2 regions of the Nonomuraea sp. NPDC048916 genome follow, and region 2 is predicted to be linked to the other one. Evidence: riboswitches for the same ligand, from Rfam matches in the RefSeq annotation. Region 2 holds a riboswitch; the other holds the start of a gene.

Region 1 (7,498 bases), on a different contig from region 2:
CCTGTCTCGCCCGCTTCCCGAGCAGGTGCGGCTCAATGTAGTCGACCTGGCGGCCCAAGTTCTCGGTTCGATGCCCCCTGCCTCCGTGCCGCTGCCGTTGCGCGGCATCGCCAAATTCGACCCCCGTAAACGCGCCAAACTGGGCAGCGCTCCCATCGCCGCCCAGTTGGAGAACGACAAGGAGTTCCGCGAGGCGGTCGCCGAGTCGGTGACCGCCGGCTGGCCGGAGCTCGTCGCCTCGCTGGCCGAGGGCAGCGTGCCGCCCGCCGCCGACCCCGTGCTGGTGGCCGCCACCGCCTACCTGACGCGCCCGCCCGGCTGGGCGGAGATCGTCGAGGCGGCGCGGGCCGACCTGGAGCAGTCCGCGGTCGCGGCCGAGGGCTCCGAGCGCGAGGAGGTCGTGTCCCGGCTGCGCGAGCAGTTGCTCGCCCAGAAGAGCGCGGCCAAGGAGGAGTCCGATCGGCTGCGCGAGCAGATCAAGATCGCCCGAGTGGAGAATTCCGACCTGCGCCGCAAGCTCCACGACGCCCGCGAGCGGGCCAAGGCCGCCGTGCGGCGGGCCGAGGAGATGGAGCAGGCGGCCGAGGAGGCGAGGTCGGCCGCCTCGGCGGCGGGCAGCGCGGGGGAGTCCGAGCTGCGCCGGCTGCGCGAGCGCCTGGCCGACGTGGAGAAACAGCTCGAGGCCTCGCGCCGGGCCGCCCGCGAGGGCAGGAGCATCGAGGACGCGCGCGTCAGGGTGCTGCTCGACGCGCTGCAGGACGCCTCGGCCGGGCTGCGCAGGGAGCTGGCCCTGCCCACCACGATCAGCAGGCCCGCCGACTCGGTCGCGGGCGTCGCGGGCGAGCGTCCCGGTGTGCGCGGGGTTCCCGCCCGTGCGCTGTCCGACGACGACCCGCAACTGCTCGACCAGTTGCTCGGGCTGCCGCAGGTGCATGTGATCATCGACGGCTACAACGTGACCAAGTCCGGCTACGGCACGCTCACGCTGGCCGACCAGCGCAACCGCCTCATGACCGGCCTCGGCGGGCTGGTCGCGCAGACCCGGGTCGAGGTGACCGTGGTCTTCGACGGCGCCGAGCTCAACGCGCCGGTCCAGGTGGTGGCGCCGCGCGGGGTGCGGGTGCTGTTCAGCGCGCCCGGCGAGATCGCCGACGACCTGATCCGCCAGCTCGTCCGCGCCGAGCCGCCCGGACGGGCCATCGCCGTGGTCTCCTCCGACCGCGAGGTGGCCGAGTCCGTCCGCCGGATGGGAGCCAGACCGGTTCCGGCGAACGTGCTGCTGCGCCGGCTCGGCCGCGCGTAGATTACGAATCTGACGTTTAGGTGAGTTCACACCCACCACTTCTGTACTATTTCGCCCCAGGGTGAGTCCTTGGAGGCGACGCTGTGAGGTTAGGCCGGGTGCCGGTGGCCGCGGGTTTCGCGATCGGGCTGCTGTTGTCTCCCACGAGTGGAGCGCTCGCCGATCCCCGGCCCACGATCGCGCAGGCGAAGGCCAAGCTCGAGAAGCTCAACGACAAGGCCGACAAGGTCGTCGACCGCTACAACACCGCGACCGAGAAGCACAAGCACGCCAAGGCGCGCTACACCGAGCTCGACACCGGTTACAAGCGCAAGCTCGCCACGGTCGCCGAGCTGCGCTCGCAGGTGATCTCGATGGCCGTCGACACCTACAAGCTGGGCGGTGACGTCACCTCCTGGCCCGCCATGGTCGGCGCCGACAACCCCACCTACCTGCTGGGCGGCATGGCCCTGGCCGGGCAGCTGTCGCAGGAGCGGGCGCAGAAGCTCGCGGCCTTCGACAGGGAGAACCGCGGCCTCAAGGCCGAGCGCGACAAGGCCGAGGGCGCCCTGGCCGCGGCCGACAAGGAACGCGACGTGGTCCAGAAGGAACGCGCCGAGGTGCTCAGGCTCATCGCCCAGCAGCGCAAGCTGCTCGACAGGCTGGGCGCCTACAAGGCAGGCGACCCCAACAGCACCGGCATCAAGTACACCGGCCCCGCCTCGGGCAACGCGGCCGCCGTGCTCAGGTTCGCCTACGCGCAGGTCGGCAAGCCGTACGTGTTCGGCGGCACCGGCCCGCGCGGCTACGACTGCTCGGGGCTGACCCAGGCCTCCTGGCGCGCGGGCGGCGTCACGCTGCCGCGCACCACCTGGCAGCAGTGGTCGTGGGGCGCCAGCCGGAAGGTCTCCCTGGACGACCTGCAGCCCGGCGACCTGATCTTCAGCGAGGGCCTGGGACACGTCAGCATCTACGCGGGCAACGGGCAGATCGTCCACGCCCCGCAGACGGGCGACGTGGTGAAGGTCTCCACCCTCTCCGGCTACGGCCGCCGCCTCGTGGGCGCCGTACGGCCCTGAGAGCCGCTCAGCGCGCGAGCAGGGCGACGGAGCGGCCGGCACTTCCCGCCACCGGCGGGACAGGGCGTGATCGACGACGTAAGGCGCGAGCCGTACCTGTCCCGCTATCTCGGCGGCCTCGGCGGCAGCCTGACGTCCGACATCGGGGAGATCGCCGGAGAGCTGTGGCGGATCGACCGGGAGCGGATCGCGGCCGGGACGCTCCAGCCGACGGGGTTCAAGGTGGCAGCGGGACAGAAGTGACAATTGGGACCTGACACGCGAGGGCTTCGTCAAGTGTGAGAAGGGTCACATTCTCATAACGGAACCCCCCGGTTAACAGGGGCTCGTCACCTTACTGACCCCTTTGTCGGATCTTTACACGTTGACTCCGTCTTTGCTTGTTCGTGACAAACCGGCGTAGGTTCTGGCGTCGCGGCGAGCACGCCATGTTCGCCGCCCACCGACATCGGTCCTCCGATGTGGACGAGATAAAAGATCCGCCGGTCACCGCTCGCCTCGGACTCGTGGCCGGTGACCTGCCGAATCCGTGCAGCCAGGAGGCACGGAACCGGGGACCCATCGATCCCTCCCGTGGGATCAGGGGTGAATCGGCGCGCATCGCGCCGTAGGGCGACTTCCAGGCCCGAATCCGTCAGCTAACCCGGTAGGCGTTCGTGGAAGATTCAAGGAGAAATCCTGTCTACCTCGCAAAACCCCCGTCTGTCCCGCCTTGCCCTGAGTGGTGTGGCACTCACGATGACCGTGACGGCCGGAGGTCTGGCGCACCCCGCCCAGGCCCAGGCGGCGACGACGAGCGGCTCGGCCCCATCTTCCGCGACGACCACGGTGACGTCTCCGACGACGTCCACCGTGACATCCACCATGACGTCCCCGGTGACGTCCACCGTGACCTCCACGGTGCGGACGGCCGCCGGGTCGGCGGCCGTCAAGTCGGTGAAGGGAAAGGCCACCGCGAAGAGATCGAAGGTCGCACGGCAACTGGCGAAGGCCCGCGCGGCCGTCGCCGTGGCCAAGGACCAGCTCGGTGACCCCTACCGGTACGGTGCCACCGGACCGGGTTCGTTCGACTGCTCCGGCCTCGTCCAGTACGCCTGGAGGAAGGCCGGGGTGAAGATCCCGCGCGTGACGAACAGCCAGTACGCACGCATCAGCAAGAAGGTCTCCTGGAAGAACCTCCGGCCGGGAGACCTGATGTTCTTTCGCGGGCTCGGCCACGTGGGCATGTTCGTCGGCAACGGCAAGATGATCCATTCGCCGAGGACCGGCCTCACGGTTCGCATCGAGAAGGTCAGCGGGTGGCGCAAGTCGTCGTTCGTGGGCGCGGTACGTCCCGGGGTGTGACCTCGTCACGAGAGCCCCGTCCCCTCCGGGACGGGGCTCTCGCGTGCCCGGGCCGACTACCATCGGTCAACGTGTCCGCGCAGGTGAGCCGTCGAGCCGTGCTGGCGGCCCTGCTGCTCCTCGCGCTGCCGTCCGCGGCCGGGCCGCTCGGCCCCACGTCCGCCGTGCCGTCCGCCGCCTCCGCCGGTCTCCCGGTGACCCCGTCCGGACCCGTCACACCCTCCCCGGGTCGCTCGCATCCCGGGATGATCATGTCCTCGTCCGAGGGCCTGCCGCCCGAGGCGCGGGGGATCTGGCCCGGCGCGCGCGTCTCGCGCGGCGTGCGCGCGGTCGTCGCCGGGCATCCCGGCGCCGACCGCGAGCTGCTCGGTGACCTGGCCCGCCGGGCCGACCTGGCCGGCGAGCGGGTCGCGGCGGTGCTCGGGCAGCCGGTGCGTCCTGTCGTGCTGGTGCCCGGCTCGGCGGGGGAGGCGGCGCGGCTGGCCGGGGTCGCCGGGGTGGACGGGCTGGCGGCCGTGGCGGACGCGGGCCGGGTGATCGTGGTGCCGGAGAACTTCGCCCGGCTCACCCCGACCGGCCGCGACGTCGTCCTGGCGCACGAGCTCACCCACGTCGCCGCGGGCACCGAGGGGCTGCCCGCCTGGCTGTACGAGGGATTCGCCGACTACGTCGGCTACCGCGACGCGGGGCTGGCCGTGCCGGTGGCCGCCGCGGAGCTGGCCGCCGAGGTGCGGGCCGGGCGGCCGCCCCGCGAACTTCCCGGGCCGGCGGCGTTCGCGCCCACGGACGACACCGAGCGCCTGGCCCGCTCTTACCAGGAGGCGTGGCTGGCGTGTCGCTTCCTGGCCGAGCGGTCCGGCGAAGGGACTCTGGTGAGGCTCTACCGTGATGCCCAGAGGGCAGGAGTCGACCGGGCGCTGGCCTCGGCGGGGCTCTCGGTCGGCACGTTGACGGCACAGTGGCGCGCGTACGTGCGCCGGCAACTGGCGTAAGGGGACGCGCGCATGGACGATCGGCAGGACGCCAAGGACGCCAGGGACGCCAAGGACGCCAGGGACGCCAAGGACACCAGGGACCACACCAAGGACACCAGGGACACCAGGGACACTAGGGACACCAAGGACACTAGGGACACCAGGGGCGCGCCGGGCGGGCCGGGCGGGCCGGCGGGCTCCACCGCCACCCCGTCCGAGCCCGAGGGCGCGCCGTGCGAGAACCCCGGGCCGGCAGGAGAGGACGGCGACGGAGAGAGGCGGCGGCTGCGGTGGGAGGCGGGCGCGGCGCTGGCCGTGCTCGGCGCCGCCATCGTGGCCGTCGTGGCGTTCACCACTCCGTGGCAGGCCCTGCCGGCCGGTGCTCCGGACGTGGCGCCCGACCCGGCGCGCGACTTCAGCGCCGCCCAGATCGCCCGGGCGGCCGCGTTCGACGCCGCCATCAGTGCGCCGAGCTACCTGTCCTACGGGCTCGGCTTCCTGTTCGCCGGCCTGCTGGTGCTCACGCCGCTCGGCGCGAGGCTGCTCGGGAGGCTCAGGGGGCCGTGGTGGCTGCGGGTGGTCCTGGGCGTGCTGCTGCTCACCGCGCTCGTGGAGGCCGTACGGTGGCCGCTCGGGATGTGGTTCGAGGTCCGGCTGCGTGACTACGGCCTGTCCACGCAGGACTGGGCGGCGTGGACCGGCGACCGGCTCAAGGGCATGGGCGTGAACATCGTGCTGCTGTCCGTCATGGTGCTGGCCGTGGTGGCGCTGGCGCGCAGGATGAGGCGCTGGTGGATCCCGGCCGCGGCTGGAGCGTTCGCGCTGACGGTGGCCGCCTCGTTCGTCTACCCCGTGGTGTTCGAGCCGCTCTTCAACGACTTCCACTCCATGCCCGCCGGCTCCCTGCGCACCAACCTGCTGGCCATGGCCGAACGCGACGGCGTGCCGGTCGAGGACGTGCTGGTCGCCGACGCCTCGCGCCGCACGACCGCGCTGAACGCCTACGTCTCCGGGTTCGGCGCCACGCGCCGGATCGTGGTCTACGACACGCTGCTCAAGGCCCCGCAGGCCGAGGTGGAGCTGGTCGCCGCGCACGAGCTGGGGCACGCCGAGCACCGCGACGTGCTCAACGGCACGCTCATCGGCGGGCTGGCCGCCGCCTTCGGCGCGGGGCTGCTCTTCCTGGCCTTCGACCTGGTACGCCGGCGCACCAAGGCCGGCTCGATGGCCGACCCGAAGGCGGTCGGCGTGATCCTGGGCCTGATGAGCCTGGCCGGCCTGCTGTCCGGCCCCGCCCAGAACGCCATCAGCCGCCACGTCGAGGCCCGGGCCGACGTGCACGCCCTGGACCTGACGAGGGATCCGGCCACGTTCGTCGCGATGCAGAGACGCCTGGCGATCACCAACATCTCCGACCTGTCACCGGATGCCGTGGAGTACGTGCTCTACGCCTCCCATCCCTCCACCCCCGAGCGCATCGCCCTGGCCCGCGCCTGGGCCGGGCTGAACGGCGTCCCGGCGCCGTGACCGGCGTGGTCATCGTCACGAACGACTTCCCGCCCAGGCCGGGCGGCATCCAGTCGTTCGTCCACGGCCTCGCCCTGCGCACCCCCGGCGTGGCCGTCTACGCCCCGGCCTGGCCGGGGTGCGCCGAGTTCGACCGCCGCCAGCCCTACCCTGTCGTCCGCCACGCCACCTCGCTCATGCTGCCCACCCCCGGCGTCGCCCGCAGGGCGGCCAGGCTCGTCGCCGAGCACGGAGCGGAGACCGTGGTGTTCGGCGCGGCGGCCCCGCTGGGGCTGCTCGCACCCCGGTTGCGTGCGGCGGGCGCGCGGCGGGTGGTGATGCTGACCCACGGCCACGAGGCCGCCTGGGCCGCGGCGCCGGGCTTCCGCGCGGCGCTGCGCCGGATCGGCGAGCACGCCGACGTGGTGACCTACCTCGGCGAATACACCCGCAGCCGGCTGGCGGCCGCGATCTCGCCGGGCAAGCTGGTGCGCCTGGCGCCCGGCGTGGACACCGGCCAGTTCCGTCCCGGCGCGCCCAGGGCCGAGCTGGGCCTCGGCGGGCGGCCGGTGGTGGCCTGCGTGTCCAGGCTGGTGCCGCGCAAGGGCCAGGACACCCTGATCAGAGCCTGGCCCGAGGTGCTGAAGTCGGTGCCCGACGCGGTTCTGCTGCTCGTGGGCGGCGGTCCCTACCTCGGCAGGCTGCGCAGGCTGGCGGGCGGGCACGAGTCGATCCGCTTCACCGGCACCGTTCCGGCGGCCAGCCTGCCCGGCCACTACGCCGCGGCCGACGTGTTCGCCATGCCGTGCCGCACCAGGATGGGCGGGGTCGACGTCGAGGGGCTGGGCATCGTGTTCCTGGAGGCGTCGGCGACCGGCCTGCCGGTCGTCGCGGGCGCCTCGGGCGGCGCCCCCGACGCCGTGCGCCACGGCGAGACCGGCCTCGTCGTCGACGGCACCGACGTGGGCGAGGTCGCCGCGGCGCTGGTCGAGCTGCTCGGCGACCCCGAACGGGCGCGCAAGATGGGCGCGGGCGGCCGCGACTGGATCGTCCGCGAGTGGACCTGGGACCTGGTCGCGGCCCGCTTCCGCGCGCTGCTCTGAGACGTCCCCTCCTAGCCCTTGGTGGAGCCGAGTGTGAGCCCGGCGACGAACTGCTTGTGCAGGAGCTGGAAGACGATCAGCGTCGGCAGCGCCACCAGCACCGACCCGGCAGCCAGCAGGTTGTAGTCGGTGAAGAACTGACCGCGCAGGTTGTTCAGCGCCGAGGTGATCGGCAGCTTGTCGCCCGAGGACATCAGCACCAGCGCCCAC
Region 2 (7,498 bases):
CCTCGACGTGCTCAGCGGCGGCCGGGTGGAGCTCGGGCTGGGCGCCGGCGCGTTCTGGGACGCCATCGAGGCGTACGGCGGGACGCGGCGTACGCCCAAGGAGGCCATCGGCTCGCTCGAGGAGGCGATCGCCGTGATCAGGGCCGTATGGAGCGGCGAGCGCAACCTGCGCTTCACGGGAGAGCACTACCACCTGAGCGGCGCCCAGTCCGGGCCCGTGCCGGCGCACGCGATGGAGATCTGGCTCGGCGTGGGCGGGCCCAGGGCGCTGGCCCTGACCGGGCGGCTGGCCGACGGCTGGCTGCCCTCGTCCGGCTGGGCGGCGCCCGAGCGGCTGCGCGAGCTCGGCGCCCGGATCGACGAGGCCGCCTTGGAGGCGGGCAGGCGACCGGGCGACATCCGCAGGCTCTACAACGTCAACGGGACGATCACCGGCGGCGCCTCCGAGGGCTTCCTGAAGGGACCGGCCGGGCAGTGGGTGGACGAGCTGACCGATCTGGCGCTCGGCCACGGCATGGACGGTTTCGTGTTCTGGCCGGAGGGCGACCAGAGGCGGCAGCTCACGATCTTCGCCGAGGAGGTCGTGCCGGAGGTTCGCCGTCAGGTGGCCCTGGAACACGAGGGGTAACCGAGGCAGACTGGTGCGGTGATCCCGAACCACTGGTACAACATCGTCCCAGACCTTCCCTCCCCGCCACCGCCGCCGCTGCATCCGGGCACCCGGGAGCCGGTCGGGCCGGACGATCTGGCACCGCTCTTCCCCATGGAGCTGATCGCCCAGGAGGTGAGCACCGAGCGGTTCGTCGCCATCCCGCAGGAGGTGCTCGACGTCTACCGGCTGTGGCGGCCGACGCCGCTGCTGCGGGCGCGCAGGCTGGAGAAGGCGCTGGGCACTCCCGCCCGGATCTACTACAAGTACGAGGGCGGCTCCCCCGCCGGCTCGCACAAGCCCAACACCGCGGTGCCGCAGGCCTACTACAACGCCCGCGAGGGCGTTCGCAAGCTGACCACCGAGACGGGCGCCGGGCAGTGGGGCAGCTCGCTGGCCTTCGCGTGCGCGCAGTTCGGCCTGGAGTGCGAGGTCTGGATGGTGCGGGCCTCCTATGACCAGAAGCCCTACCGCCGCTCGCTCATGCAGGTGTACGGCGCCACGGTGCACGCCAGCCCGTCACCCGTGACGAGTTCGGGCGCCAAGGTCCTGGCCGACGACCCCGGCTCGACCGGCAGCCTCGGCATCGCGATCAGCGAGGCGGTCGAGGTGGCGGCCGCGGGCGATGACGTCCGCTACGCGCTCGGCTCCGTGCTCAACCACGTGCTCATGCACCAGACCGTGATCGGTGAGGAGGCGCTCCAGCAGTTGGAGGAGATGCCCGATCTGATCATCGGCTGCACCGGAGGCGGTTCCAACTTCGGCGGGCTCGTCTTCCCCTTCCTGCGCGAGAAGCTGGCCGGGAAGATCAATCCGACGATCCGCGCGGTGGAGCCCGACGCCTGCCCGTCGTTCACCCGGGGCGTCTACGCCTACGACTTCGGCGACACCGCCGGGTTCACCCCGCTGCTGAAGATGCACACCCTGGGCCACGACTTCGTGCCGGACCCGATCCACGCGGGCGGGCTGCGCTATCACGGGATGTCGCCGCTGCTGTCTCACATGTACGAGCTGGGCATGTTCGAGGCGGTCAGCAGGTCGCAGAGCGAGTGCTTCGAGGCGGGTGTCCGCTTCGCCCGCACCGAGGGCATCGTGCCGGCGCCCGAGCCGACGCACGCGCTGGCCGAGACCATCGCCGAGGCGCTGCGCTGCAAGGAGACCGGCGAGGAGAAGGTGATCCTGACGGCGCTGTGCGGCCACGGCCACTTCGACCTGGCCGCCTATGACCGCTACCTGTCGGGGGCGATGGAAGACTTCTCGCTCCCCCAGGAGCGCATCGACACGGCCCTCATGGGGCTTCCGGGCTAGCCGGCACCCCGGCGGTGCCGCCCGTGGCGAGCAACGTCTCGCCACGGGCGACCTGCCGTCAACGCGCCGTCGGGCGCTTGCCGTGGTTGGCCTTCTTCTTCTTGCGAGCCTTGCCCTTGCGAGCGCGCCTGGCCATGGCCTCTCCTCGGTGATCGAGCGGGATGCGATCTCCAAAGTCTCGCGCCTCCGGCCCGGGCACAAGCCGTCCGCCGGACCTAACATTCTTCAACATATTCATGTCATAATTTGGTGGAATCTGTTGGAAGGAGTGGGGCGTGCTCGCACAGCAGCGGCAGCAGACCATCCTCGAACGCGTGCGCAGCAGCGGCGGCGTCCGGGTGGCCGACCTCGTGCGCGAGCTCGGCGTCTCCGACATGACGATCCGCCGCGACCTTGAGGTGCTGGCCGAGCGCGGCCTGCTCGAGAAGGTGCACGGCGGCGCCACGGCCCTCGGCCCCGGCTCCACCGAGGAGCCGGGCTTCACCGCCAAGTCGGCCCGCCAGCAGCAGGAGAAGGACGCCATCGCGCGCCGTGCCGCCCAGTTGGTGCGGCCGGGCACGGCCGTGGCGCTCTCGGCGGGCACCACCATCTGGGCGCTGGCCCATCATCTGATCGGCGTGCCCGAGCTCACGGTCATCACGAACTCGATCCCGGTCGCCGAGGTCTTCCACCGCAACCCGCGGGCCGACCGTACGGTCGTGCTCACCGGCGGCGTCCGCACCCCCTCCGACGCGCTGGTCGGGCCCGTGGCGGTGGCCGCGATCCGCCGCCTGCACGTGGACACGCTCTTCCTCGGGGTGCACGGGATGGGGGTGCGCGCCGGGTTCACCACGCCCAACCTGCTCGAGTCGGAGACCGACCGGGAGCTGGTGGCGGCGGCGCACCGGCTGGTCGTCCCCGCCGACCACACGAAGTGGAACACGGTCGGGATCAGCACGATCGCCGAGCTGACCGAGGCCGACGTGGTCATAAGCGACGTGGCCCTCCCCGGAGATGCGCGTCTCGAGCTGGCCGAACGGGTCGGCGAGCTGATCATCGCAGAGGATTCGCCGTGAAACGGACCATCACCCACCTGGCCGATGGGCGCGAGCTGATCTACTTCGACCGGCGCGACGACGCCGACCGGAGCGCGATCGACCGGCGACCGCTCGATCCCCGGCCGGTGGCGTCGGAGCTGCGTTACGACCCGCTGACCGAGGAGTGGATCGCGGTGGCGGGGCACCGGCAGACCCGGACGTTCCTGCCTCCGGCTGACGAATGCCCGTTGTGCCCGTCGTCCGACACGCGAGCCTCGGAGATCCCGGCACACGACTACGACGTGGTGGTGTTCGAGAACCGCTTCCCCTCCTTTTCCGGAAATTTCGGTGTTTACGAGGATGCAGGGGGGCTGACCGAGGTCCGTCCGGGGGTGGGGCGATGCGAGGTGATGTGTTTCACCTCCGATCACTCCTCGTCGTTCTCCCGGCTGTCTCCCGCGCGGGTCGAGCTCGTGATGGACGCCTGGGCGGACCGTACGGCCGAGTTGTCCGCCCTGGAGGGCGTGGAGCAGGTGTTCTGCTTCGAGAACAGGGGCGAGGAGATCGGCATCACCCTGACGCACCCGCACGGGCAGATCTACGCCTACCCGTACGTCACTCCCCGGACGAAGCTGCAGCTCGGCGCCGCCTCCCGCTACGCGGCCGGGCACGGGGGCGCCAACCTGTTCGCCGACGTGCTGGCGGCCGAGCGCGCCGCGGGAACCCGGGTGGTCGCCTCCAACGAGCTGTGGACCGCCTTCGTGCCGGCCGCCGCCCGCTGGCCGTTCGAGGTGCACGTGTATCCGCACCGGCGGACACCCGACCTGGCGGCGCTGTCGGAGGAGGAGCGGGCCGCCTTCGCCCCGCTCTACACCTCGGTGCTGCGGGCGCTCGACGGGCTGTTCGACGTCGCCATGCCGTACATCTCGGCCTGGCACCAGGCACCCGTACGACAGGACCGCGAGCTGGCGTACCTGCACCTGGAGCTGTTCAGCATCAGGAGGGCCCCCGGGAAGCTGAAGTATCTGGCAGGGTCGGAGTCGGCCATGGGCGCGTTTGTCAACGATGTGCTGCCCGAGGAGGCCGCCCGGATGCTTAAATCACAGGTAGATCACTAATTGGTTTCCGGTTGGAGTCGCATGACTTCAGTTTTACTACTAATATCCCTTCTGCACCGGCCACAACTGCCGTTGCAGGCCTAATCCCGGGTGCGTCACCCGGGAGCCGGGGACCCACCGCATCTGGGGTGTATCCACTTCGGTGGTAAGGCAACTCCCTTGCCCGAACCCGTCAGCTAACCCGGTCGGCAGAGGGAGAGGACACTCACGTGGCGGCTGCGTTCCCCACGCGTCTTGCCATCGGCCTCATCGCCGCCGCGGCACTGGCCTTCGGCTCAGCGCCCGCGTCGGCAGCGCCGAAACCAAGCGAATCCCAGCTCCGGGCCGAGCTGAAGGGCCTGAACAAGAAGGTCGACAAGCTCATCGAGGCCTACAACCTCAAACGGGTCGAGCTGGCCAAGGCCCAGCGGGACGCGGCGACCGCCAAGGAACGGCTGGCGAGCTCCGAAGAGGCGCTGACGACGGCCGAGAGGCGGGTCGCCGAGATCGCCCGGTTGCGCTACCAGAACGCCGAACTCTCCCTGCCGAGCGTGCTGCCTCCCACCAGCGGCGGCAGCGCCGCGGTGCTCGAACAGCTGACCGCCGAACAGCAGGCCGTTGTCAAGGGCGTGGTCGACGCCCGCGACGAGAAGAAGAAGGCCGCCGAGGCCGCCGCCGCGCTCGCCGCCAAGGTCAGCTCCGACACGACCGAGGTCGCCAAGCAGCGCGACGAGGCCGAGGACGTCATCAAGGACATCGAGAAGAAACTCCGGGACCTCATCCCGGTCAGCACCGGCCGCCGCTCCAACGGCACCTGGGCGCCCGAACTACCGTCCGGCTCGGACAACATCACCGCCCGTACCCGCGCGATCCGGGCGCTGATCCAGAAGAACTTCGCGCTGCAGTACAGCGTGGGCTGCTTCCGCTCGGGTTCGAGCGGCGAGCACCCGCTGGGACGCGCCTGCGACTTCATGATGAGCACGGGCGGATCCATGCCGAGCGCCGGCAACCAGGCGCTGGGCGACCGCATCGCCGAGTGGGCCGTGCAGAACAGGGCCAAGCTCGGGGTCAAGTACGTGATCTGGAGGCAGCGCATCAACCACGGGTCGGGCTGGAGCGGCATGTCCAACCGGGGCAGCATCACCGAGAACCACTTCGACCACGTCCACATCTCGATGCACTGAAAAGGACGAACAGCAAGGGAGCGACAGCCTCTGGTCCGTGGCCCGGCGACGGCCGGTTCCCGCCTGGAAAGAGGGTCGGGTCGGCCGAGGTGGCCGGCTTCACGGGCCCGGTGTGATCGTGGGGAACGCGATGTCGACGGCGAGGCCACCGTCGGGGCGGGCGACGGCGGTGAGATTCGCCTTGTGGGCTCGCGCGATCGCGCGCACGATCGACAGCCCGAGACCGTGATGGCCGTCGTCGGCAGTACGATGCAGCCGCTGGAACGGCTCGAACAGCCGGTCGACCTGATCGGGCGGGATGACCTGGCCGGTGTTCGCCACGGACAGGACGACCCGCCCGGCCTCGCGGCGTACGCCGATCTCGACAGTGCCGCCGGGCACGTTGTAATGGATCGCGTTGTCGCAGAGGTTGGCCAGCAGATGGGCGAGCAACACCTGGTCACCCGAGATCCGCACCGGCCGGAGCGCGCTCTGCACCCGCAGGCCGCGCCGCTTCACGTCCGGCGCCCGGTCTTGGAGTGTCTTCTCGATCAGGCCGGTGAGGTCCACCGGCTCGTCCCGGCTGTGGGCGTCCTCGCTGCCTGACAGGGTGAGCAGCGACTCCAGCAACCGTCCCCGCTGGTCGGTGATGGCCAGCAGCCGCTCGAAGTTGGCCCGGAACGATTCCAAGCTGGCCGCGGGGTCGATCAGCGGCTCCTCCAGCAGCGCGCGTTCGACGGTCAACGGCGTCCGCAGTTCGTGGGCGGCGTTGGCGACGAACCGCTTGTGCGCGTCGAGAGCGGTCTCCAACCGGCCGAGCAGCCCGTCCACCGTGTCTGCGAGGTCTGTCAGCTCGTTGCGAGGGCCAGGCAGGGACAGCCGCTCGTGCACGTTGCGTTCGGAGATCTGGTGCAGGCGTTCGGTCATGGTCAGCACCGGACGCAGCATGCGGCCGGCGATCAGCCAGCCCAGCAGTAGCGAGAACACCGCCATGATCGCCAGCGCGACGCCGGGCAAAACCAGCATCTCTGCGGAGAGAGCGCGGACGTGGGGTGCGGTCCCGCCGTCGCCCGCCCCAGGCGGGCCCGGGTATGGCAACGGGCGTGCGGGCGGCCCGCTCAGCGGCCGCACCAGGCCCAGGTTCAGGCTGCTGGCCAGGGCGTACATGATGACCAGCAGAACGGCGCTGGAGACCACCGAAACCAGGCAGTACAGCAGTGTCAGCCGGAGTCGGAGACGGCGCCGACCGAACTGCACGTCAGATCCGGTAGCCGGCTCGGGGGACGGTCTCGATGACCGGTGGGTCGCCGAGCTTGGCACGCAGCCGGTTCATCGTGGCTTTCACCGTGGTGGTGAACGGATCGGCGGCCTCGTCCCAGACCCGGTCGAGCAGTTCCTCCGCCGACACCACCCGACTGCCGCAGCTCAGCAGGTGCTCCAGAACGGCGAACTCCTTCGGGCTCAACGACAGGCGGCCCCCGGCCCGGGTAGCGGTCCGCTGTGCCGGGTCCAGCCGCAGGTCGCCGTGGACCAGGACAGGTGGCGCGGCGGGCCGGGAGCGTCGGCTCACCGCCCGGATCCGGGCCACCAGTTCGGCGTAGGCGAACGGCTTGGGCAGGTAGTCGTCGGCCCCCAGACTCAGCCCTTCCACCCGCTCGGCCAGCGTGCCCGAGGCGGTCAGCATGAGCACCCGGGTCAGCGTTCCGCGGTTGATCAGGGCCCGGCACACGTCGTCACCGTGCACCACGGGAAGGTCCCGGTCCAGGACGATGACGTCGTACTCGACCACCGTGGCCCGATCCAGCGCTGACCCGCCGTCGTAGGCGACGTCGACGGCCATCCCTTCCCGCCGCAGCACCCGGGCCACCGAGTTCGCCAGGTCGGGTTGGTCTTCAACCACGAGTACCCGCATCACCGCACCTCCCCGTGAACGTCGGCTGCCGGTCCGACACTAACCGCGCGCCCGTCACAGCCCGGTCACAGCGGCGCGGACTGTGCCGTGACCGGCCGCCGCGTAGAACTTGTCCGGTGACAGCGCATGTCGACGAGGGCGGGAGGACGCCCAGCCATGTGAGAAGAACTGGATCACCGAAGGAGTGGATCGTGAGCAATGCCGCCGACACGCCCTTGCTGAGCGCCCGCGGGTTACGGAAGGAGTACGGCAAAGGGGAAGGGCTGGTACGCGCCGTCGACGGGGTCGATCTCGACGTCAGCGCGGGAGAGACGGTGGCGATCATGGGGCCCAGCGGCTGCGGTAAGTCCACG

What was found. A riboswitch is a leader RNA that binds a small molecule or an ion and turns the genes downstream of it on or off. The one in region 2 is predicted to bind cyclic di-AMP.
Region 1: linked by a shared signal. The riboswitch ahead of AB0C16_RS24630 (C40 family peptidase) and the one ahead of AB0C16_RS05910 (hypothetical protein) in region 2 are both predicted to bind cyclic di-AMP.

Annotation. Positions count from the first base shown of each region.
Region 1 covers NZ_JBEZFS010000023.1:84,859-92,356, reverse strand. The annotation lists gene AB0C16_RS24645 (NYN domain-containing protein) at 1-1,303, shown strand, start outside; gene AB0C16_RS24640 (C40 family peptidase) at 1,387-2,361, shown strand; gene AB0C16_RS24635 (hypothetical protein) at 2,428-2,604, shown strand; cyclic di-AMP (ydaO/yuaA leader) riboswitch at 2,871-3,029, shown strand; gene AB0C16_RS24630 (C40 family peptidase) at 3,088-3,705, shown strand; gene AB0C16_RS24625 (hypothetical protein) at 3,777-4,697, shown strand; gene AB0C16_RS24620 (M48 family metallopeptidase) at 4,710-6,206, shown strand; gene AB0C16_RS24615 (glycosyltransferase family 4 protein) at 6,203-7,288, shown strand; gene AB0C16_RS24610 (carbohydrate ABC transporter permease) at 7,300-7,498, opposite strand, start outside.
Region 2 covers NZ_JBEZFS010000005.1:14,643-22,140, forward strand. The annotation lists gene AB0C16_RS05890 (LLM class flavin-dependent oxidoreductase) at 1-628, shown strand, start outside; gene AB0C16_RS05895 (TrpB-like pyridoxal phosphate-dependent enzyme) at 647-1,957, shown strand; gene AB0C16_RS05900 (DeoR/GlpR family DNA-binding transcription regulator) at 2,233-3,012, shown strand; gene galT (galactose-1-phosphate uridylyltransferase) at 3,009-4,091, shown strand; cyclic di-AMP (ydaO/yuaA leader) riboswitch at 4,159-4,296, shown strand; gene AB0C16_RS05910 (hypothetical protein) at 4,301-5,254, shown strand; gene AB0C16_RS05915 (ATP-binding protein) at 5,354-6,490, opposite strand; gene AB0C16_RS05920 (response regulator transcription factor) at 6,492-7,145, opposite strand; gene AB0C16_RS05925 (ABC transporter ATP-binding protein) at 7,337-7,498, shown strand, end outside.